DNA from 3 places in the Rhizobium sp. P1_E6 genome. Region 3 is predicted to be linked to each of the others. Evidence: predicted binding sites of a transcription regulator. Region 3 holds the regulator's gene; each other region holds the start of a gene.
What was found. Region 3 encodes LexA, which represses DNA repair genes until DNA is damaged. Its sites were predicted from a motif close to TGTTCNNNNTGTGTTCNG; they were not measured.
Positions count from the first base shown of each region.

Region 1: the regulator LexA is predicted to act here: its motif matches at 5,764-5,781, upstream of AC1D35_RS00385 (ATP-dependent helicase).
Region 2: the regulator LexA is predicted to act here: its motif matches at 3,647-3,664, upstream of AC1D35_RS06305 (2'-5' RNA ligase family protein).

Region 1 covers NZ_JBFUBG010000001.1:80,015-87,974, forward strand. Annotated here, with positions in the region: gene AC1D35_RS00360 (hypothetical protein) at 1-756, shown strand, start outside; gene pncA (bifunctional nicotinamidase/pyrazinamidase) at 770-1,396, opposite strand; gene AC1D35_RS00370 (GNAT family N-acetyltransferase) at 1,602-2,111, opposite strand; gene AC1D35_RS00375 (hypothetical protein) at 2,108-2,434, opposite strand; gene AC1D35_RS00380 (hypothetical protein) at 2,554-3,066, opposite strand; gene AC1D35_RS00385 (ATP-dependent helicase) at 3,227-5,722, opposite strand; gene AC1D35_RS00390 (YoaK family protein) at 5,861-6,538, opposite strand; gene AC1D35_RS00395 (glyoxalase) at 6,568-7,449, opposite strand; gene AC1D35_RS00400 (alpha/beta fold hydrolase) at 7,499-7,960, opposite strand, start outside.
Region 2 covers NZ_JBFUBG010000007.1:40,925-48,884, reverse strand. Annotated here, with positions in the region: gene AC1D35_RS06320 (LysR family transcriptional regulator) at 64-960, shown strand; gene AC1D35_RS06315 (hypothetical protein) at 1,514-2,455, shown strand; gene AC1D35_RS06310 (ParA family protein) at 2,843-3,562, shown strand; gene AC1D35_RS06305 (2'-5' RNA ligase family protein) at 3,737-4,345, shown strand; gene AC1D35_RS06300 (M14 family metallopeptidase) at 4,416-5,477, shown strand; gene AC1D35_RS06295 (TIGR03364 family FAD-dependent oxidoreductase) at 5,582-6,712, shown strand; gene phnX (phosphonoacetaldehyde hydrolase) at 6,709-7,488, shown strand; gene AC1D35_RS06285 (ArsC family reductase) at 7,558-7,908, shown strand; gene ybaK (Cys-tRNA(Pro) deacylase) at 7,912-7,960, shown strand, end outside.
Region 3 covers NZ_JBFUBG010000028.1:2,567-10,526, reverse strand. Annotated here, with positions in the region: gene pdhA (pyruvate dehydrogenase (acetyl-transferring) E1 component subunit alpha) at 1-960, opposite strand, end outside; gene AC1D35_RS15960 (FtsB family cell division protein) at 1,107-1,427, opposite strand; gene eno (phosphopyruvate hydratase) at 1,564-2,838, opposite strand; gene kdsA (3-deoxy-8-phosphooctulonate synthase) at 2,981-3,826, opposite strand; gene AC1D35_RS15945 (VOC family protein) at 3,823-4,710, opposite strand; gene lexA (transcriptional repressor LexA) at 4,908-5,633, shown strand; gene AC1D35_RS15935 (ComEC/Rec2 family competence protein) at 5,614-7,960, opposite strand, start outside.

The sequences.
Region 1 (7,960 bases), on a different contig from region 3:
GTTCTCCTCTATGGCAGCCTATTGGGATTGGTGAACCGGCCGCCAGCGATGATCGCGGCGGGGGGTGTGCTGCTCGGACTTTGCCTGCTTTTTACCTTTGTCTATCCCGGTGGATACAGGCATCAGGCGCTCTGGCTGGTTTTCATGCTCGCGATGACCGCCTTGACCTCACGTTCTCCGCACAGGGCGCCGGTCATTGCCGGCAACGACGCTGCGAGCCGCGTCGTAAGGATCGGGCAGCTGTGCTTCCTGATTGTGTTGTCGCTGCAGGTCGTATCCGGCCTCGAAAAGGTTTACCAGACTTTCATTGCCGATATACCGATGAGCCGAAGCAAGGATTTCGGCGCGCTTATGCAATCGCGCCCCGATCTCAAGGATGCGATTATCATCGCGGATCCCGATTATCTCGTGGAACCCTTGCCCTATTACATCTCCAATCGCGCCTATCTCATGCGCGAAGAGCGTTTCGGCAATACCGTGCGATTTACCCGCAACGCTCGCCTGTCGCTCAGCCTTGCCGATATACTGCAGACGGCCAACCACTTGCGGCAAAGCGAGGGAGTGCCTGTCGTCATCCTTCTTTCGCAACGGCTTGACCAGATTACTGCGCCCCTCTCAGTACGGGAAAGCTACGTTTGGGAATTGTCTCTCACACCGGAGAATATTTCCGCGTTCCGGAGTGCGACAAGCCTCCTGAAGCGATTCGGGCCGACTGCCGGAAGCGATGAGACATTCGACGCCTACCTGCTGAAATAAGGCGACGAGCCGCCTATTCGCTTAAAACGTCCGCACTGTTGACCAAGGCGATGCCGTGTCCACGCATTTCGTCGATCGCCGCGGCTACACCTTCAGGCGTGATGCCGCGGCTCGCATCCTCGATGAAGCGTACCTTGACGCCAGGGATCAGTTCCAGCGCATCGAGCGCGGAGAATTTCACGCAATAATCGGTCGCCAGCCCGCAGACGTCGAGTTCGGTGACACCCTGATCAACCAGGAAATCGGCAAGACCTGTCAGGGCATGCTGATCGTTGTCGCGGAAGGCGGAATAGCTGTCGACGTTTCTGTTTTCGCCCTTCTGCTGGATGAGGTCGATCTGCGCCGAGTGGAGCTGTGGGTGTAGTTCGGCGTCACGCGTATATTGCACGCAGTGATCCGGCCACAGCATCTGCGGCTTGCCGGAGAGTTCGCCCATTTCGAAAGGGTTCTTGTCGGTGTGGGAGGAGGCGAAACTGCCGTGATCGGCCGGATGCCAATCCTGCGAGGCGACGATCAGATCGTACTTGCCGCTATCGATGAGGCTGTTGGCGACGGGAACGACTTCATGGCCATCGAGAACCGGCAGATTGCCTCCGGGACAGAAACCATTCTGAATATCGACGAGCAGCAACGCCTTCATCAAGCCATCCTTACGCATATCGCACTGCAAAATGCCAACCGGTGTCAGCGCAATCAACTAGTGGATTTCTGGGAGGCAACGCGCAAGTGCTATTTCTAGTATGAAGGGTGGCAAATGGCAGCATAAAGTAATTTTTCTGGTGATGCTCGTCCTATACGCGAATTCGACAAGTATCTCGCCTTTTGTATTAGAGTTTATGCATGCACTATGGGACCGGATGCCTGAACACCAGATCGTCCTCATCGCCGGCCTGACGCTCCGCCATCGCATCCGGTATGGCGCCCAGTCGTTCGGCAAGCCGGATCGACCGCGCATTCTGGGGGGCGATGTAGCTCACCAGCGTCTTCAGACCGCGCACCGCAAAGGCCCAGTCGCGCAAGGCGACAGCGGCCTCGTAGGCATAGCCCTTGCCCTCGGCTTGCCGATAGACGAGCCAGCCCAGCTCACGCTCCGGGAAAAGCGGGCCGTAGTTGATCCCGACCTGGCCGAGGCATTCTCCTGTGGCGCGATCCTCCATCATCAGGGCGCCGTGGCCCTCAAGCGTCCATAGGGCAACGTCATGGCAAAACATGCCCCAGGCCGCCTTGGTCGAGTGCGGGCCGCCCATGTAGAGGGCGCGATCGGTGATCATCAGGGCGTGGTAGGCCGGCCAGTCTTCCATCACTGGAGGCCGCAGGATCAGTCGTTCGGTTTGTAGCGTGGGTATTGCCGTCATTGGACATCTCGTGCGTCGTGAGATTCGCTTCGAAGACAGGCGGCCATCGCTTCGACGGTTCGAACCGACGCGCCATGAATTGCAGCACTAACAGGCCCAAGCCCCATATTGATGACGACGATCTCGTCTAGGTAAGCCGCAACTGTTTCCAGCGAAGAGTTTTGGAGAATCATGCCGGCGGCGCGGAGAAGGTAGGAATCGTATTCGTCGGCTGCAGCTTCGCGCCACACCGGATCTTTCCATTTCCTGATGCCGATCGGATCCCAATGATCCCAGCCGATCTGCCGCAAGACTTTCATGTCGATGGAAGAAGGGTCAATCATGTTGGCAACCTCTCCGATAAATCACGCCAGCACAAGCGGAGGGCGCGGGGAGGCTGTCTCTGCGCCTATCAAAGCGTTTTGCCTGTTCAGCGAGGCTCCCCCGGCGGAGCCTCATTGCGTCAGGCCGTCTGGTCGCTGTCGCCGGCAGCGGCGGGCGAGTTGCCATAGGTCGTCTGGTATGCGCGAAGCGCAGTCTGCATGTCGGTCAGGACTTTGGCCATCAGGCCGCTGTCATCATCGTCACCGACGGCAGCGGCAATCTTCTGCGGGTCGGCCGAAAGAATTTCCGAGGTGGTGAGCTTGCCGTCGCCATTCGAATCCAGGGCAGCGAGTGCTCCCTTGGAACCGTCCCCATCGGCATCGGTGCCGGACTGGCTGTCGCTGTCGTCCGTCTTCTGGAGCTGTAGCATGAGCTTCAGAATGTCGGCTGTGATCTTCTGGACGACATCGGAGCCGGAAGAATCGTCGTCGCCGGCGGAGGATTTACCAGCCGTCGAGGCGTTGGTTGTTGAGGACCGGGAAGCGGCGGCAAGTTCGTCTGCCGAGACGACACCGTCGCCGTTCGTGTCGAGTGGATTGAGGGGGACTTTATACTGGGTCAGCGCGCTGCCCAAGGCTGAAACACTGGTCACTTGAACCTCCTTTGAAGGTCTTGTGAAGCCTGCCTTTCATGGGCGGGCAGTGATCGGGCTATGCCTGTTTGCGAGTCGGGTCAAAGCGGCGTTTTGTCATCTGGAGAAGAGCGAAAAGCTGGGCCTGTGATTCCCTGGAAAGGCCAAGGCGATGGAACGGTCAAACCCGCTCCACAAAGCCGTCGAGCACGCGCTTCTGGCCGGCGCGGTCGAAATCGATCGTCAGCTTGTTGCCTTCGATGCCTGATATGGAGCCGTTGCCGAATTTGATGTGGAAGACGCGGTCGCCGATGACGAAGCGCGAGGGCTCGGTGGCAGTGGATTTCGCTACCAGTTCGCCCTCGATGGTGCGACCGCGAGGGCCGCTTTCGCCGTAGCCAATGCGCTCCACCGCATGGCCGGAGCGGCTGCCCCAGTTGTCACGGGTGGCGTCGGTCTTGTTGGCCTGGGCGCGTTTCCAGCCGGGCGTCGAATAGGAGTTGGCGAAGGGATCGGCCTTGTCGAAGCGCGACTGGCCGTAACCGCCACCGCGGCCGTAGCCGCCGTAATTCTGCTCCATCTCGGCGACTTCGACATGGGTTTCCGGCAGTTCGTCGAGGAAGCGCGAGGGAATGGTCGACTGCCAGAGGCCGTGGATGCGGCGGTTGGAGACGAACCAGATGTGGCAGCGGTGTTTGGCGCGGGTGATGCCGACATAGGCCAGACGGCGTTCTTCCTCCAGGCCGGCGCGGCCGGTTTCATCGAGGGAGCGCTGATGCGGGAAAAGGCCTTCTTCCCAGCCGGGCAGGAAGACCGTGTCGAATTCCAGGCCCTTGGCAGAGTGCAGCGTCATGATGGAGACAGCGTCGAGGTTCTCGTTGGTCTCGGCATCCATGACCAGCGAGACGTGCTCCAGGAAGCCACGCATGGATTCGAAGCTCTCCATCGAGCGGATGAGTTCCTTGAGGTTTTCCAGCCGACCTGGCGCTTCGGCGCTCTTGTCGTTCTTCCACATGTCGGTATAGCCGGATTCTTCGAGAATCTGCTCGGCGAGCTCGGTATGTGGTGTGTTTTCAAGCAGTTCCTGCCATCGCCGGAAAGATTGAATCACGTCGAAGAGGGCTTTGCGGGCCTTGGGCTTCAGTTCGTCCGTCTCGATGATGTCGGCGGCGGCCGCGAGCATCGGAATGTTGCGGGCGCGGGCATAGTCGTGCAGGGCGCGCACTGTCGTGTCGCCCAGGCCGCGCTTCGGGGTGTTGACGATGCGCTCGAAGGCGAGGTCATCGGCGCCCTGCGAGACCAGCCGGAAATAGGCCATGGCGTCGCGGATTTCGAGGCGCTCGTAAAATCGCGGGCCGCCGATGACGCGGTAGTTCAGGCCGAGGGTGACGAAGCGGTCTTCGAATTCACGCATCTGGAAGGAAGCGCGCACGAGGATCGCCATGTCGTTGAGCAGATGCTTCCTGCCGTCGGCATCGCCGCGTTGCAGGCGCTCGATTTCCTCGCCGATGGCGCGGGCTTCTTCCTCGGAATCCCAGGAGGCATGCACCTGCACCTTGGCATCATCCGGATCGGAGCGATCGGTGAAGAGCGTCTTGCCGAGGCGACCTTCATTGTGGGTGATCAGATGGGCGGCTGTGCCGAGGATATGGGCGGTCGAACGATAGTTGCGCTCGAGCTTGATGACCTTGGCGCCGGGGAAGTCCTTCTCGAAGCGCAGGATATTGTCCACTTCCGCGCCGCGCCAACCGTAGATCGACTGGTCGTCGTCGCCGACGCAGCAGACATTCTGCAGTTCGCCCTTGGGGCGCTGGGCGAGAAGCCGCAGCCACATGTACTGGGCCGTGTTGGTGTCCTGATACTCGTCGACGAGGATGTAGCGGAATTTCTGGTGATATTCCTTGAGCAGATCCGGCTGCTTGCGGAAGATCGCGATCGGATGCATCAGGAGATCGCCAAAATCGCAGGCGTTCAGCGTCGACAGGCGGTTCTGATAGGCGAAATAGAGATCGCGCCCGCGGCCATTGGCGAAAGCGCGCGCATCGCCTTCCGGAATATCGGCGGGGCCGAGGCCCTTGTTCTTCCAGGTATCGATCATGCCGGCGAACTGCTTGGCCGGCCAGCGCTTGTCGTCGAGGCCTTCGGCCTGGATCAGCTGCTTGATGAGGCGGATGACATCGTCGGTGTCGAGAATGGTGAAATCGGAGCGCAGGCCGACAAGTTCGGCGTGGCGGCGCAGAAGTTTCACGCCGATCGAGTGGAAGGTGCCGAGCCAGGGCATGCCTTCGACGGCGCCGCCGACGAGAACCGCGATGCGCTCCTTCATCTCGCGCGCTGCCTTGTTGGTGAAGGTCACTGCCAGGATCTGCGAAGGGAAGGCGCGGCCGGTCGACAGGATATGGGCGATGCGAGTGGTGAGCACACGCGTTTTGCCGGTGCCGGCGCCGGCGAGCACGAGAACTGGGCCTTCCAGCGTCTCGACTGCTTCACGCTGTTCCGGGTTGAGGCCGGCGAGATAATCGGCGCGACCGCCATCGCGGGCTGCCATGGCGCGGGCGGCGATACCGCCGGCGGCGGCAGGTGCTCTTCCGGCGGGTGCGGCGGGCTGTTGCGGCTTGCGCGGCGTTTCGCCCGGTTCCTCGTCGAAGAAGGGCATATCGTCGAAACTATTGCTCATGCCGCGTAATGTAGTGATTCGGGAAGGAAAGACCAGAAAGTTGTTCTGCTTTCATTCCCAGGCGCTCAGCTATCCTCAAGTCCTTGTTTGACGCAAGTCGCAATCGCAAAACCGCTGCCCAATTTTGCGCGACCTGCTTCAGGCGGTTTGAGGGCCAGCGAAGGCAAGGCAGACCGAGACGAGCGCAAAGAGCGGCGGCAGAGCAAAGCACCAGGTGCCGACGGTGGCGTAAAGCAGAGCGGCAAGACCGCAGCCGAGCGCGAAGGCGAAAACAGCGACCACCATGCGCGACAGGCGGGTCTTTAGGGGTTTTGCCTGATCGCCGGCACTGCCATGGGCGAGGTCGGCGAGGTCGATCATGATCTGTGTCGTGGTGCCGGTCATCAGCGTGCTCGGGGGTGCTGCGCCGAGATGGATGCGGTGAGCGGCGTTCTGGATCGCCATGGCGACGACGAGCAGCATGCCGGTCGCGACCAGCGGCAGGCCGTCCGGGTTGGTAAAGGGCGACAGCCAGATGGCGCAGGCGCCGCCGGCAATGAGGAACATAAGCTTGATGACGAGCAGGATGCGCAGGCCCTTCTCGTCGCCGGCCGGGACATTGTGCGTGATGTAACGCAGCAGGAGGATCGTCAGGCAGAAGACGGGCAGAGCCAGAAGCTTGGCGATGATGCCTGATGTCCCGTGGGTGAGCGCCGCGCCCAGCGTCACGAAGTTGCCGGTGACGTGGGCGGGAAAGAGGCCGCCAAGCGCCAGGAAGCCGGCGGTATCGACATAACCGCCGGTAAGGCTCAGAAGCACGGGCAGGGCTGGGCGCATCGTTTTTTCCCTCTTATCGTTTAGTGTCGTTACTTTGCCGCGACGGCGTGGATTTCGGCAATATAGCCGCCGGGGAATTCCACCATGGCAGCACGGCGGTCGCCCGACTGATAGGGCGCGACGAGGATCTCGGCGCCGCTGTCCTTGGCCTTCTGCAGCGTTCCATCGAGATCGGCGGTCTCATAGCCGCTCATCTCGCGGCCATAGGGGAAGGGCAGCTGGCCATCGGTGACGAGCACGGTCATGCGGCCGAAGATGGAGTCGATGCGCAGGCGATGGAAAGTCTTGTCCGGCAGGCCGATCTCGATACCCGGCGTCTTCTCCTCGTCGGTGATAACCTTGCCCTGCGAGAAGGCGAGGAAGGCGTGGGTGAAGGCGGCGACACGGTCGGCGGAGACGTAGACGCGGTTTTCCGGAACGGACGCAAAGGCCGGATAGTTCGGCACCGTGGTATGCCAGTAAAGCTGCATGTTGACGCCACCCGGCCATTGGATGACGGCATCGCGGCCGATCGGATCCGGGAAGGGGGCGACGATGAGATCGGCGCCGGCGGCCTTTGCGGCTGCGATCGCCTTGTCGAGATCGGTGACGAGGTAACCTGATCGTTCGGCACCGAAGGGATAGGGGATCGGCGTCTTGAAGCCGAAGAGCGAGACGGTGCCTGATGGCGTCTGCAGAAGTTGCGATGTGGTGCTGCTCGGCGTCGGCGTGACGGTTGCCGTCACCTGCTTTGTGCTCGTGCCGCCGAAGGTGGCTAGGAAGCTTTTGGCGAAGGCGTCCACGTCGCCTGGCGCGACATAGACATGGGTCGTATCATATTGCGCGCCGACGCCGAATTGCGGCGAGGCGGCATAGGCCGGGACGCCGGCCAGGCCGAGAAGAACGGTAAAAGCTAGGGATAAACGAAGCATAGGTGATCTCCTTCGGCCCGGCCGGCCGCTAAATCAGTGCAAAGGCGGTTCAGGCCTTGATGAAGGCGAGAACGTCGGCGTTGAACTTGTCGGCTTCCGTCTGGGCGAGGCCGTGCGGGGCACCCGGATAGACCTTCAGTGTGCCGTTCTTCAGAAGCTTGATGCCCTTTTCGGCGGCAGCCTTGATCGGCACGATCTGGTCGGCATCACCGTGGATGAGCAGGGCCGGAACGTCGATCTTCTTCAGGTCTTCGCTGTAATCGACTTCTGAAAATTCGCGGATGCAATCGTAGTGGCCCTTGATGCCGCCGGCCATGCCCATCAGCCAGAAGGTTTCGCGCAGGCCTTCGTTGACCTTGGCGCCATCGCGGTTGAAGCCGTAGAAGGGCATGGTGAGGTCACGGTAGAACTGCGAGCGGTCGCCGGCCGTGCCCTTGCGGATGCCGTCGAAGACTTCGATCGGCGTGCCCTCGGGATTGTTGGGCGTCTTCAGCATCAGCGGCGGAACGGC
Region 2 (7,960 bases), on a different contig from region 3:
TACTGCAGTACGATGCAGTAGAGACGGCTTTGGAAGGCGCACCGGGCGGTGCAGGATTGCACCATGATCGACTGGGATGACATTCGCTACTTTCTGGCTGTGGCGCGCGGAGGCTCAGTGCGGGCTGCCGCCGAGAGCCTCGGGGTGTATCACTCGACCGTGCTGCGACGCATCGCACAGCTCGAAGAACGCCTCGGGGCGCGGATGTTCGAAAAGCTGCCTTCGGGTTATCGCCTGACGGCTGCGGGCGAGGAGGTCCTCGAGCTTGCCAACCAGATGGAAGCGTCGTCACACCAGCTGGAGACGCGCGTCTTCGGGCGCGACCAAAGCGTGCGCGGGCTTCTGCGGGTGACGTTGGCTCCGACACTCGCGACACACCTGCTCATGCCGGATTTCGCCGATTTCGCGCGCCTGCATCCGGACATCGAGATGGAAATCTCGTCGTCCGGCGAGCTGGCAAATCTTACGAACAGAGAGGCCGACGTGGCGATCCGCGTCGTTTACGACCGCAAAACGCTGCCGCTCAATCTTCACGGCCTGAAGGGACCGGAGCTGTTCGGTGGAGTCTACATGTCCCGCGACCGACTAGCCGCATGGCGTGCGGGCGCGCCTGATCCCATCCGGTGGATCGTCATAAGCATTCATGGAATTCCGGATTGGGCTAGCGAGGGTGAGGTTCACACCGCGGGGGGTCCATTCAGGATTACGGACGCCGAGGCGCAGATCGTTGCTGTACGGCAGGGGCTCGGGATCACGACACTGCCTTGCTTCGTCGGAGATGCCGACCCCTTACTGGTGAGGGTGCCGGGCACCGACCTGCACATGTATGGAACGCTCTGGCTTCTCACACAGGGGGAGACGCGCAAGACGAAGCGCGTGCAGCTCTTTACCGAGTTCGTATCCCGCAGGCTCGCCGTCTACGCTCCGCTTCTCGCGGGGCTGTGCATATCGCGCGACTGACGCCCGGCAGGTCGCCGGCGAGATGGCGTTATTTCTTTTGATGCCTCACCTCGCCGATTGGTTTTCTTAAAATTTTCTCGCACAATTTTAACGGATATCGGCACCTGGTCAAACGTGATGCGGAGCGGTTATTACTGCCTTCTCACAACTTCTATCATATGCTACAATATTTCTGCAGACGAATGGATTCGTATGTCTGCGAGTAAACTGCACCTGTAGATTATTTTCTCGAACGACAAAGTATTCTCTGCCCGATAACAGAGATTGTCAGCTCACTATCGAGGAGTATTTACTTATGGGCCGACCGAAACTTTACCTGCCTTCAAAGGAACAAAGAGAGATTATTGCCTGGATGGGTGGCGGTCTCGTAATCGCAATTGGCGGACTCTGGACGTTGTTTGTCTATTTCTATCCCTCAGACAACATTTCGAACGCCCCAACGGCCGGAACCAGCGCCACCGCTGGAGGAATAGTTATCGGTGGGAATGCTACCAACTCAAGAGTGAGTACGCAATCGACGCAGCAGAAAGACAGGCAACCGTAGGGTAAGCAGATGCGCTTTTATTTTTGCATTGCCAGTCTTATTGCCTCCTTACTCACCGGTGCGGCGCAGAACACTGCACCTGTGTTAGCGCAAGAACCAAGAGTTAAAGCAGAGACCGGCGGAATTGTCATCGAAGGTAATGTTGAAGATAGCTGTATTGGCAACTGCTCGGTAAGTTTGGAACAATTTCAGTCAATTATGGCCGAATTTAAATCTTTTTCCGAAGATCAAAAATTAGCAATAGAGCAATTGAAATTGAATTCAACGCTTAATCGTAAACAACTATTAGCAGTTCTTGAAATAGCCGAAAGCCTTAGTATTTCTGATAAAACTTTGTCGGATACCATTTTAGGGTTATCGAAGGATATAAAGGCTGTTTCTCCTGCTATATCAAATGTAATAGTATTAAAATCTACAAATAAGGATAAATTCGCTATCGAATTTACACTATCAAATCCATCGAATGTCGTACCAGCATGGACAAAATCTCTTAATTTATCTTCAGATCTAGAATTAAAAGCCGCGGGAATTTCAGGTTTTATCGACAGTGTTACGTATAACGTGCAGGTCGGATTAGACGGAAAAGGCGCAGTGATAGGGGTGGCGACAGAAAAGCCCGATGCGGAGTTCGGATACCCCGTCTCTGGATCGTTTGACTACGGTATCGACACGCGTGAAAGAGGCGCGAAATATTGGAATGTGAAGCTTGGCATCCCGTTACAGATAAAAATAGAACCGGGAGAGAAACTAAGATTGACTCTTGTTTTTTCGAAACCATCGGGGACGTTTTTAAAGGCCGAAAAGGACGGCGAAGCGATCGCGATGAGCATAATGGGGCTACTAAAATCTACCAATAATTTGAGCATTATTTCAGACAATCTCAAAAGCAGCGAAGCAACTTTTGACGGGACAGAATTTCTTGAGTGGTTCACAGAGAATGTGAAATTATAAGTACTGGATCGGTCGGTGATTTGACCAACAATTTACGTATACAGGCGGATAGCGCGTGACGCCCGATATATGGAGTCAGTCCTGTCGTAGAAAATATCGGGCCCTAATGATGCACATCATTTCCATATTGCTTGATCGGATCCGCGCAAACTGGACCAGTTCAAGATACGCAATTCTTCGCAAGAGAAGAAGGCGCGTATGCATTACAGCCTTTGCTCACTAATAGCACCCAGAAAAAATCAACCTCGGACAGCAGGATAAAACAGCGCCACGCAAGGTTGCTGTTTGACCTTTTCAACTCATCACTGCGAAAGCCGCTGTCCTTTAAGCCCGAGACGCGTCTCTCTCAGGGATGAGTGCCGCCAACTCATCAACCCGAGGTAATCGATGCCAACACTTACTTTTGCGAATACGAAAGGAGGCGCCGGCAAAACGACGGTCGCCCTCGTTCTTGCCACAGAACTGGCTCGCCGTGGCCATCGCGTTTCCGTTCTGGATGCAGACCCTCAGCAATGGGCCACACGCTGGCACCGCCTGACAGGGGAAGCAGCCAATTTCGCCGTCATGCCAGGCGTCAGTGAAGATACGATCGAACAGCAGATCAAGGACCTCAAGAAACGGGGCGGTTATGTCATCATCGACCTGCCGGCCGGGATGACCCCGCTGATGGCGAAGGCCATCGGCTTTTCAGATCATGTGATGGTTCCGGTGCAGGGCTGCGCCATGGATGCCGTCGGCGGCGCGCAGGTGCTTGAGATCTTGAAGCAGCTCGCGGCCCAGCATGATATTCGCATCCCGCATTCGGTCGTGCTGACCCGCATCAGCTCGATCATCACGACGCGCGCATTGCTCGCCGTAAAGGGTCTGCTCGCCAAGCAACAAGTCAATGTCATCGACACGGCGCTGATCGAGCGTGCCGCCTATCGCGATATGTTCGTTTCCGGCGGCAGCCTCTACACGATGGACCCTGCCCGTGTCAGCAATCTCGACAAGGCGCAAGACAATGCCCGCTTGCTGGCAGACGATGTTCTTCGTCTCGCGCCGCCGAAGGCAGCCCGCACCAGGTCTCCCAAGAAGGCGGTTGAGCTCGTCAAGAACGCTGCATAAGGCTTGCCTCAACGCTTGATTGACGCCAACAAACGGCTGCCTTGCGGCAGCCGTTTCTGTCTTTAATATCCATACAAAACATTTTGTTCATGTTTTGTTTTTGACTATAATGTCAATCCGGTTATGCTCCTCCTTGTCGAAACAAGGAGGCGGGCGATGTAGTCCGTAGTTCAAATGCCTCATTTTCCACTCGATCCGAATAGCGCAGGCCCGCAGAAGAAATCCGATCTTGTCGGAGAATTTCACGACAGGATTTTCTTCGCGCTTCGTCCAACCATCGAAGCGGCATCCGAGGCGCTGGACATCGCGCAAATGTATCGCAATAGACATTCTCTGACCGGCCCCTCGCGGCCCAACGCAGTGCTTCATGTCACGCTGAACGGCATTGGCGCCTACCGTCGGCTCCCGGATGATATCGTGTTCGGCGCTGAACAAGTCGCCGCGACAGTGCGTGCCCAGCCGTTCGAAATTGTTCTCGACGAGGCCATGAGCTTCAAGCATCCTGGCCAAGCGCAGGCTTTCGTCATCTGTGGCAGGCAAGAAAACGAAGGCCTGCTGGATCTTCGCAACCAAATTCAAGAAGGTCTCTACGAGGCCGGGCTACCCTATAATGTTGGCGGACATCTGACGCCGCACATGACGATGGTCTATGATCGCAAGACCGTGCTGCCTGAAAAGCTTGACCGACCTGTGCGCTGGACCGTCCAGGAGTTCCTGCTGATTCACAGTATCTACGGGAAGAGCGAGCATCACGTCATCAACCGGTGGCCTCTCATCGGCTGAGCTGCGCTTGCACCGCGGGTGGGGATTCGCCTAAAACTCCCCACTCAATATGCACATGCGGAGCAAGACAGTGGACGTTTCAGAGATCATCATCCCCGGCGATACGCCCGGCATCGAATGGCGGTTGCCGGTCATGCGCTTCAGGGGAAGCGATCCGGCGGCGCCGAAGGTCTATATCCAGGCCGCGTTGCATTCCAATGAACTGCCGGGAACGGCGCTTGCGCATTTTCTCTGCCTTCAACTCGGGCAAGCAGAAAGCGAAGGACGTATCGCCGGCGATATCACGCTCGTGCCGCAGGCAAATCCGATCGGGGCGGCGCAATCGCATTTCGGCGAGTTGCAGGGCCGCTTCGATTTGGGATCGCGGACCAATTTCAATCGGGATTTTCCGCTGATCTCGGTTCGCGACCGGGAGGAGTTGCTTGACGGTCTCGATGATTATCCGGCTACAGATCGATTGAAGCGAAAGCTGATTGACATGGCACTCGGGGCCGATCTGGTGCTCGATCTGCATTGCGATGATGAATCGCTGCAATATGCCTATATCGATGAGGCCTTCTGGCCGGAGGCAGCGGACCTTGCCAATGCGCTCGACATGGAAGCAGTGCTGCTTTCTGATGGCGAAAGCTCCGCCTTTGAAGAAGCGGTCGGTTTTGCCTGGAAATATGAGGTGCCAGGCGAGCGCAAGACAAAGCTTCCGGGCAAGCTTTCGGTGACGGTGGAGCTGCGCGGCCGGCGCGACGTCTATCCCGATATGGCCGCAAAAGACGCCGAAGGCCTGCTGCAATTCCTGATCGGGCGTGGTGTCGTCAACGGCCGGGCAGGCGGTGACAAGACCTTCTTCGGACCGGCCGTGCCGCTCGACAATGTCGAGATCGTGCGCGCGCCGCAGGGTGGCACAGTGTTGTTCCATCGCAATATCGGCGAACGTGTTTCTGAAGGAGAGCTTCTGGCGACGATCATCACCCGACCCGGCTTTGCCGAAGGCGATATCCACATCCTGGCGCCGCAGGGCGGGCTGCTGCTGACCCGCACGTCCGATCGGCTGGTGCGCCGGCGAGGCGACATAGTGAAGATCGCGGCCGACCGGCCGAGCAAGGCGACGCGGAGGGCCGGCGCGCTGGAAGACTGAACCGGCGTTCTTTTCCACACGCGAATGTAAGGCTCCGCGCAACTGTCACACAGGCTTCAAGATAATCCGCCAAGCCGTTGCAGACATGTTGCGAAGGAGCTTTCATGCCGCAATACGACGTTGCGATCGTCGGCGCAGGAATTATCGGGCTGGCGCATGCGCTGGCGGCGGCAAAGCGCGGCAAACGCGTTGTGGTTATAGACCGCGACGCACAGGCAAACGGCGCCTCGGTGCGCAATTTCGGATTTGTGACGGTGACCGGCCAGCAGGCTGGCGACTGCTGGGGCAAGGCACGGAAGGCCCGTGATATCTGGGCCGAAGTGGTGGACGAGGCCGGCATCGATGTCCTGCAGCGCGGGCTTTTGCTGGCAGCGAGGCTCGACGAATCCGAAGGCGTGATCGATGCCTTTCTGCGGACCGAAATGGGAGAAGGCTGCGAAAGACTGACGGTCGACGAAGCACGGCGGCTCGTGCCGGCGCTGCGGCCGGAGGCAGCGCCGTTTACACTCTACAGCCCGCATGAGCTGCGCGTGGAGTCCCGAACTGCCATTCCCCTGCTCGCGCGGTATCTTGAAGTCAAATACGGCATCGAGTTCCGCCGCTCCACGGCGGTGAGTGCCGTCGAACCGCCGCGAGTCGAAACGACTGCAGGGGTGATCGAGGCGGAAACAGTGGTCGTCTGCCCGGGCGATGATTTCAAGAGCCTGTTTGCCGACCGGATCGCTGCTTTCAACGTAACGCGCTGCAAACTGCAGATGATGCGCGTCGTTCCGGCGCAACGGGTTTCGCTCGGCACAGCCGTCATGTCCGATCTCGGGCTTGGACGCTATCTCGGCTATGCCGAGTTACCGGAGGCGACTGTGCTCAAGGCGAGGCTCGACCGGGAATTCAAGCCCGAGCGCGAAAACGGCATCCATCTGATCGTCACGCAGTCGGAGGACGGCTCGCTCGTCGTCGGCGACAGCCATCATTATTCCGAAACGCCCGATCCCTTTGGGCTGGAGCGGGTCGACAGGCTGATCCTCGACGAGTTGGACACCGTGCTCAACCTGCCGGGACGCTTCATCACCGAGCGTTGGATCGGCACCTATGCCTCCGCCCCGGACCGCTGGCGGTTCACCGACAAGCCTTCCGACGCGTTGCGCATCGTCGTGGTCACGGCGGGCTGCGGTGCATCCACTGCTTTCGGCATCGGCGAGGAAACCATCGAAGATCTTTACGGGAGCGCAGCATGACGCAATTCAAGGCAGTGGTCTTCGACTGGGCCGGCACGGTCATCGATTTTGGCTCCTTCGCGCCGATGGGCGCCTTTGTGGAAACCTTCGGCAAGTTCGGCATCGAAGTGACGATCGCCGATGCCCGCAAACCGATGGGGCTTCCAAAGCGCGCGCATATTGCGGCAATGCTGGCCGAGCCGCATATTGCCGCCCGCTGGCAGGCTGCATGCGGTACCTCCCCTGACGAATCGGCAATCGATAAGGTCTACGAACTCTTCGTGCCGCTCAACGAGGCGGTCGTGAGCAATTACTGCGCACTGGTACCGGGCGCGCTGAGGACGATCGAGTACTTGCGTGAGCGGCAGATGAAGATCGGCTCGACCACCGGCTATACGCGCTCGATCATGGAGCGCGTGCTGCCGCTTGCCGCCGAACAGGGCTATGCGCCCGACAACCTGATCTGCGCCGATGACCTGCCGCTCGGCCGGCCGACGCCGATCGGCATGTACAAATGCTTCGTCGATCTGATGGTCTATCCGGCCTCTGCCGTCCTGAAGGTCGACGATACGGAACCGGGTATTGCCGAAGGTGCTGCCGCCGGCTGCGTGACGGTCGGCGTAACGCTCTCCGGCAATGAAGCCGGCCTGACGCCCGAAGAAGTGGATGCGCTTTCGCCGGAGGCGCGGGCCGAGCTGCACAAAAGGATCGGCGAGAAACTGATCGCCGCCGGCGCCGACTACATTATCGAGACCGTGGCCGACCTGCCGGCGCTCATCGAAGAGCTCGAGGGATAAACGCCGAACGACGTTTGCAGCGCTTATCCGCCGTGATATCTCCCTGCCGAAACAGGGAGATCGAACCCCATGGTCGCTACCATCTACGGTATCAAGAACTGTGACACGATGAAGAAGGCCCGCAGCTGGCTGGAGGACCACGGCGTTGCCTATGACTTCCATGACTACAAGGCTGTCGGCATCGACCGCGCGCATCTGGAACGCTGGATCGACGAGGCAGGCTGGGAAACGGTGCTCAACCGTGCAGGCACGACCTTCCGCAAGTTGCCGGACGCTGCTCGCGAGGACCTCAACCGCGAGAAGGCGATCGCGCTGATGCTCGACCAACCCTCGATGATCAAGCGTCCCGTGCTGGAAGCTGATGACAAGCTGCTGATCGGCTTCAAACCGGAGATTTACGAGCGGACGTTCGAGGGCTGAGCCATGTCCAAGACCACCCGCGCCACGCAGGTTCTCACGCAGGCAGGCATCG
Region 3 (7,960 bases):
GACTTCCTTGTCGATCGCTTTCAGATCGTCTTCAGTCGCCCAGCCCTTTTCCATGACACGCAGACGGACCTGCTCGATGGGGTCCTGCTCGGAGCGCATCTTCTGCACTTCTTCCTTGGTGCGGTACTTCGCCGGGTCCGACATGGAGTGGCCGCGATAGCGATATGTCAGCATTTCCAGGATGATCGGGCCCTTGCCGGAGCGGCAATGTTCGAGCGCCTCATCGGCAGCAGCCTTGACGGCACGAACATCCATGCCGTCGACCTGGATGCCGGGGATGCCGAAGCCGGAACCGCGCAGCGAATAGTTCGACTGCGCGGTAGCGCGCGCCGTCGAGGTGCCCATGGCGTAACGGTTGTTCTCGACGATATAGATGATCGGCAGCTTCCAGAGAGCAGCCATGTTGAAGCTCTCGTAAACCTGGCCCTGGTTGGCCGCGCCATCACCGAAATAGGCGATGGATACGCTGTCATTGCCACGGTAGCGGTTTGCAAAGGCAAGGCCTGTTCCAAGCGAAACCTGGGCACCGACGATGCCATGGCCGCCGTAGAAATGCTTCTCCTTGGAGAACATATGCATGGAACCGCCCTTCCCGTGGGAATAGCCGTTGCGACGCCCGGTCAGTTCAGCCATGACGCCGCGCGCTTCCATGCCGGTAGCCAGCATATGGCCGTGGTCGCGATAGGCGGTGATAACCTGATCACCTTCCTTCTGGGCCATCTGCATGCCGACGACGACAGCTTCCTGGCCGATGTAAAGGTGACAGAAACCACCAATGAAGCCCATGCCGTAAAGCTGGCCCGCTTTTTCCTCGAAACGACGGATAAGCAGCATCTCGCGATATGCCTTGAGCTCCTCGTCCCGATCGAAATCGGCGATAGGACCGCCGTTCGATATCTTGCCTGCGGATTTCGCACTGTTTTTGCGGCTGGAAACGGTCGCGGTTTTGCGCAACGCCATTCAACCCTCCCTATGGGTTTATCGGTTCTCAGGTGGCGCGTACCATAGGGAAGAAAAATGACCACAGCAATGCCATAATTGCATGGCTCATATTCGCAGGTAAATTATTGATAAAGAACGAGAATTCTGGATTAACCTAAATTCGGTTAATTGCGGTAGTGATTGTAAATTACAATCTCGTCTGCGCGCGACATATTGAGCTGATACCGCGCCTTTTCGTCGAGCATATCCTTGTCCAGCGAGCCGTCGCTAAGAAGTGCAACCTGCGCTTCGAGATGCTCGCGCCTGGTCTTCAGCACAACCAATTCCTTCTCGCGCGCGATACGTTGGCGCTCGAACGCCTCCGTCGCACGCAGACCATAATCACCATGGATGCAATGATAGCCGAAATAGGAGAGGAACGCGACCGCCATGGCCGGAATGACGAAGCGACCGGTCTTTCTCTTCTTATGATGCTTTGTCCACATACACGCATGCTCTGTAACGCATTACCAATCCCTTCAATTTACCGCGCAGAGATTAACCGTTCATTGACTCAGACTTGACGCAACAAAAAACCCGCGCCAAGGCGCGGGTTCCAAATGCCTGATTCATAAGATCGTATTAGCCGCGAATGATGGAACGGCCGGCATACTCAGCCTGAGGGCCAAGGCCTTCTTCAATGCGGATAAGCTGATTGTACTTGGCAAGACGATCCGAGCGCGACAGAGAGCCGGTCTTGATCTGGCCGCAGTTGGTGGCAACTGCGAGATCGGCGATCGTGGAGTCTTCCGTCTCGCCCGAGCGATGCGACATGACGGCGGTGTAGGCTGCCTTGTGCGCGGTGTTGACGGCGTCGAGCGTTTCCGTCAGGGAGCCGATCTGGTTGACCTTGACGAGGATCGAGTTGGCAACGCCCATGCGGATACCGTCACGCAGACGAGCCGAGTTGGTGACGAACAGGTCATCGCCGACAAGCTGGCACTTCTTGCCGACAAGATCGGTCAGCGTCTTCCAGCCTTCCCAATCGTCTTCTGCCATGCCGTCTTCGACGGAAATGATCGGGTACTTGCCGACGAGTTCGGCGAGGTATTCGGCCATTGCGCCCGGTTCGAGCGTGCGGCCTTCGCCTTCCATTACATACTTGCCGTCCTTGAAGAACTCCGTCGAGGCGCAATCGAGGCCGAGATAGATGTCCTCACCCGGCTTGTAGCCGGCTTTCTCAACCGACTTCATGATGAAGTCGAGGGCTTCCGGAGCGCTCTTCAGGCCCGGTGCAAAACCACCTTCGTCGCCGACATTGGTGTTGTGCCCCTGGGCAGCGAGTTCCTTGCGCAGCGTATGGAAGACTTCCGAGCCCATGCGGACGGCTTCACGGATCGAATCTGCGCCAACCGGCAGGATCATGAATTCCTGGAAGTCGATCGGGTTGTCGGCATGAGCGCCGCCGTTGATGATGTTCATCATCGGAACCGGCAGAAGGCTTGCCGAAGCACCACCGACATAACGGTAGAGCGGCAGGCCGGAAGCCTCCGCGGCGGCCTTGGCGACAGCAAGCGAAACGCCGAGGATGGCGTTGGCGCCGAGGCGTGACTTGTTCGGCGTACCGTCGAGCTCGATCATGATCTTGTCGATCTGAATCTGGTTTTCAGCATCGATGCCGCCGATCGCGTCGAAGATCTCGGTATTGGCGGCTTCGACGGCCTTTTCGACACCCTTGCCGAGATAGCGCTTGCCGCCGTCGCGTAGTTCGACAGCTTCATGCGCGCCAGTCGAAGCGCCCGAGGGAACAGCCGCACGGCCCATGCTGCCGTCTTCGAGATAGACATCGACTTCGACGGTGGGGTTACCACGGCTATCGAGAATCTCGCGGGCTATGATATCGGTAATTGCAGTCATGGTTTTTTCCTGCTCGGTGGGTGGATAAATCGTTTGAAACCGTCTTAATCGAAGGTGCGCAAATTACAATGGCAGTTTGCGGCACCCTTCGGCATGCAGTTCCACTCGTCGCTATATTACGATCATGTCAGGCTTTTGACTGTCAGCCTTTAGCGATCGCGTCGAAAGCCAGCAGCTTTTCCAGAAGCCGCGGCATATCCTTGAGATAGACCATGTTCGGGCCGTCGCAGGGCGCGTTATCCGGGTCCTGATGGGTCTCGATAAAGACCCCGGCAACACCGACCGCCACGGCAGCGCGCGCGAGCGTCTCCACGAATTGCCGTTCTCCGCCGGACGTTTCCCCCTGCCCACCCGGCTGCTGGACCGAATGAGTGGCGTCGAAGATAACTGGCGCACCGGTGGCTGCCATGATCGGCAGGGAGCGCATGTCGGAGACCAGCGTGTTGTAGCCGAAGGAAGCGCCGCGCTCGCACAGCAGAATGTTCGGATTGCCACTCTGATTCAGCTTGCCGAGCACATTCTTCATGTCCCAAGGCGCCAGGAACTGGCCCTTCTTGACGTTGATGACGCGGCCCGTCTTGGCAGCAGCCACCAGAAGATCAGTCTGGCGAGACAGGAAGGCCGGTATCTGCAGGATATCAACGACCTTCGCTACTTCGGCGCATTGTTCTTCGCTGTGAATGTCGGTGAGAACCGGAATGCCGAGTTCCTTCTTGAGATCAGCGAATACTTCCAGCCCCTTCTCAAGGCCGACACCGCGTTTGCTCGACAACGAAGAGCGATTGGCCTTGTCGAAAGACGTCTTGTAGACAAGCCCTATGCCGAGCTTGGCGCACAGTTCCTTCAATGTGCCGGCCACCATGAACGCATGGTCGCGGCTTTCCATTTCGCAGGCGCCGGCGATCAGCGACAAGCGGCCGGTATTGGAGAAGGTGACCTTACCGGCGCCCTCGCCGACCGTCACCTGGGAATTGGTATTGGAGCTCATGATGTTTCCTCGAAGGCGAAGAGCACGCCCTGGCCGGGCGCGGGCTTCACCAGAATACGGTTGCCCTTGCGTGTATAGGTCACCCCGTTAGCAGCCAAATGCGCTTCTGTCACGGCAAGATCGCCCGCATGGAAAAGGATCGCCCGCCCACGCAGGCCGCGATCGGTGTCCGGCGTCGCCAGATCGAAATAGGCCTCCAGACCCGCCGGGTTCATCAGACTGATTTTTGTGTTTGCCAGAGCAACTCTCACCCCAAAACCGGTCTCATCTGCGGCGTCGGCTCTTGCCACGCCACGGACGAATTCGCCGAAGGCCGAAGGCTCGGGCGCGGCTAGAACTATCTCGGCAATTCCGGTTACGCCGTTGACGTGAGCTTCGAGCGCGCTGCGGTCAGCAGGGAGCGGATTGACGCGCTCGACGGCGAAGAGAAAGAAATCCGGTGCCCGGAGGTCACCGGCGAAGGCGAGCCGGAAGCCGGCAATGCTCTCCGTGCCATCCGGCATTTTCACGGGACGTTCGAACTGCAACACAGAACCAGCGCTAATGCCGCCTTTAACGAATCGAGCATGTTCATGCTTTGCATCCGCGGCACTGAAGGCGATAGCAGACAGGCCCTCGCTGCCGCAGCGAAAACGAAAGGCCTGATCGCGGGCTGTGAAGACATTGCCATCACGCGCCGTCCTGTCGCTCTCCTCGACACTGGCGACGCCGAGCGGCTCGAGATAGCTCCTGTCGGCGAAGAAAACGCAGGCATTTTCCGTACCGAAGGGATGGCGCGCGTCCGGAGCGACGGTGAAGCCCAGCTTGCCTAACCTCTCGCGTGCAAGGGCGATATCGGTAACCGGCAAAACGAGATGATCGATCGCAAGCGTGTCTTGGGTCATCAGCTACTCTCCAGCAATCACAAGGAGATGTGCTTCAACAAGCCTTACGAAGCAAGGCCGGACGGGCCGGGCGCCGACAAAAATAAAATTCTCAACACAATGGGGAGAAATTTTACGAAAATTTAGCCACTTGCGGAACACATATGGAACATATAGTGTCCGTTCTGGATTTGTTTCAATACTGGGGTCACACGCCGATGCTCACGCGCAAACAACAGGAACTTCTTCTTTTCATTCATGAAAGGATGAAGGAATCCGGCGTTCCGCCATCTTTCGACGAGATGAAGGACGCCCTGGATCTGGCCTCGAAATCCGGCATTCATCGGCTGATCACGGCGCTCGAAGAACGCGGCTTCATTCGCCGGCTTCCGAACCGGGCGCGTGCGCTCGAAGTCATCAAGCTGCCGGAAGCCTACAGCTCGAGCCTACAGCCAAGGCGCGGCTTTTCACCAAGCGTCATCGAAGGCAGCCTCGGCAAGCCGCAACCTGTTGCGCCTCCCGCCGCGGCAAAGTCAGCACCTGCGGCCGACAACGGCAATTCGGTTTCCGTGCCGGTCATGGGGCGCATCGCTGCCGGCGTGCCGATTTCGGCAATCCAGAACAACACCCATGACATCACCGTTCCCGCCGATATGCTTGGCTCCGGCGAACATTATGCGCTCGAAGTTCGTGGCGACTCGATGATCGAAGCCGGCATCTTCGATGGCGATACCGTCATCATCCGCAACGGTAGCACGGCCAATCCGGGTGACATCGTCGTCGCACTCGTCGATGAAGAGGAAGCGACGCTCAAGCGCTTCCGCCGCAAGGGCGCATCGATTGCGCTCGAAGCCGCAAACCCCGCTTACGAGACCCGCATTTTCCCGCCGGATCGCGTCAAGGTCCAGGGCAAGCTCGTCGGCCTCATTCGTCGCTATCACTGACCGGTGACCGGTCAACATCAGCGAATGTGTCGCTACGCCAGTCATAGGCACGGTGGCGCATCCAGGGCCGTGGTAATGCGTCGAATGTAGCGGCAACCGCAACTCCGCCATCTGTGAAACGAAGCTCGATCGAGCCTGTCTTGCGCAATGTTTCGCCGGTAAAGAGCAGAGCTCCGGATCGGCAGCCGTCAAGACGCAGACGGACAGGGGTGACGACGATATCGGCCGTATCGCAGGCAGGGCCCAGATAGGCTGCATTGTCGATAACCGTCAGTTTCTTTCCATTGCCGAGCATGATGGCGCACCAGGCACCTTTCAGGCACGAGAACCGTGACGGCGAACCGATCGCGACACGTCTTATCGATTCTCTGGCTTCATTCTGTTGATCCCGCGAGAGCTGCAGTCTTTTGCCTTCGGGCGCAGTGGGCCTGTTGGCAGCTTCCAGCATGACTGGCTTCCTGTGCTCTTCGATGGCAAGCGCCCGCTGCCATTGTTCGAAGATGAAGGCGGGTGGCTTTTCGCGGTTCGAAGCTATCGCCTCTCCATCGACAACAGCAACGAGGCTACCGTCTTCGGCAATGGCGATGTCGGGCATTGCCTCTGATGGCAGCGCCGCGACAGCAAGCGTGGAGAGAGCGACGATTGCCGTTCCGATATGCCGCAGTCGAGTTCTGAGGAGGGTCAGCAGCAGAAAACCGAAAACAGCCGTCGGGAAGTACCAACCCGGCAAACGGCCCACATCGATATTGCCACCCCAGCTCGATACCGTCTTTGCGATTGTAATCACCAGATCCAGCCCGAAGCCTGCCACATGCCATGCCCAGCCGTCCAGGCCAAAGGGCATCAGCAGCATCGCCAGCATCCCAGCCGGCATGACGATGAAGGAAATCACCGGCATGGCCGCGAGATTTGCCGGCAGGCCATAGGCTGTCAGCCGGTGGAAATGCTCGATCGAAAACAGCGCGGTAGAGAAGCCGCCAATCAGCGACGTCAGGAAAATGCCACCAAAGAAACCGCCGACCACGAAGAGGGGCTTCATGACCGGCAGGTTGGCAAAGACATTCTCCCACATCGGCCGGCCTTTCCAGAGATCGTAGCCGGCGACCAGGGCAAGTGTTGCGGCAAAGGACATCTGGAAGCTCGGCCCCAGCACCTCCGATGGCGAGATCGCAAGGATCACAAGAGCGGATAGCGCCACGTTTCTGAGGCTGATCGATGGCCGGTCAAAGAAGACGGCAACCAGCATGATGGCCATCATGATGAAGGCACGTTCGGCGGAGACGGCAAAGCCGGAGATCAGATAGTAGGCCGTCACCGCCGCGAGCGCACCGGCCGCCGCGATTTTCTTGGTCGGCCACGCCTGGGCAATGCCGGGAAAAAGGCTAAGGACGACGCGCAGGCCGACAAAAAAGATGCCGGCGGAAAGCGCCATATTGAGACCGGAGATCGCGACGATATGGGCAAGGCCGGACTGCCGCAGCGCGTCCGTCGTGTCATCCGAGATCGCCCGTCTCTCGTCGGTGACAAGCGAAGCGGCAAAGGCGCCGGTATCGCCCGGCAGGGTGGAGCGTATGCGATCGCCGATGCCACTCCTGAGGCGATAGAGCCATTCGAGTGTCGCCTCACCGACCGAGCCCGCTTGCTGTGGCTGCAAGGCAAGCTTTTTCGGCGCGCCATAGAAAAAGCCGTTGGCGCCGATGCCGTCAAAATAGGCACTGAAAGCAAAATCATTCAGGTGGGGAAGTGCGGGGCCTGCCGGAGGCGTGAGACGCGCCCTGCCCTCGATGACGTCGCCAAGCTCGAAAGGCTGCGCGGCGCCTCTCACGAGCACTGTAATGCGTTTAGGCGGACGCTTGATCTGCGGCGCGTCTGTTCCGGTGACGTCAAGAATGTAACGCCAGCGCCCCCGCCCGTCGCCTTCGCGGCGCTCGATCCTGCCTGTTACCGTTGTCGTTACGGCTGAATCGAGGATCAGGGTCTGCGCCCGCCATGTTTCGACCTGTGCCGAAAGCATTCCGCCGGCAAAGAGAAGCAGAGCAGAGAGCGTCGCCCGCAATTTCGGCCGGCCATACCCGCAAAGTACGACGGCACCGAGGACGACAAAAAGGCAGAGACCAAGCGAGACAGCCGGAAAATCCGAAGCTGCCAGAAACCAGGTCGCGGCACCCGCACCAAGGAAGACCGGCGAAAAAAGAATGAGGCGACCGTAGCCAGCCTCTTCGACCGCCATGCGGACAGACGATCGGATGTGTCGTTTCGCAACGGCGATCAGCCGCCACTGAAACGGAACCGTAGCCTGCGTCCTTGCCAGTTGCGTCACAATGGCG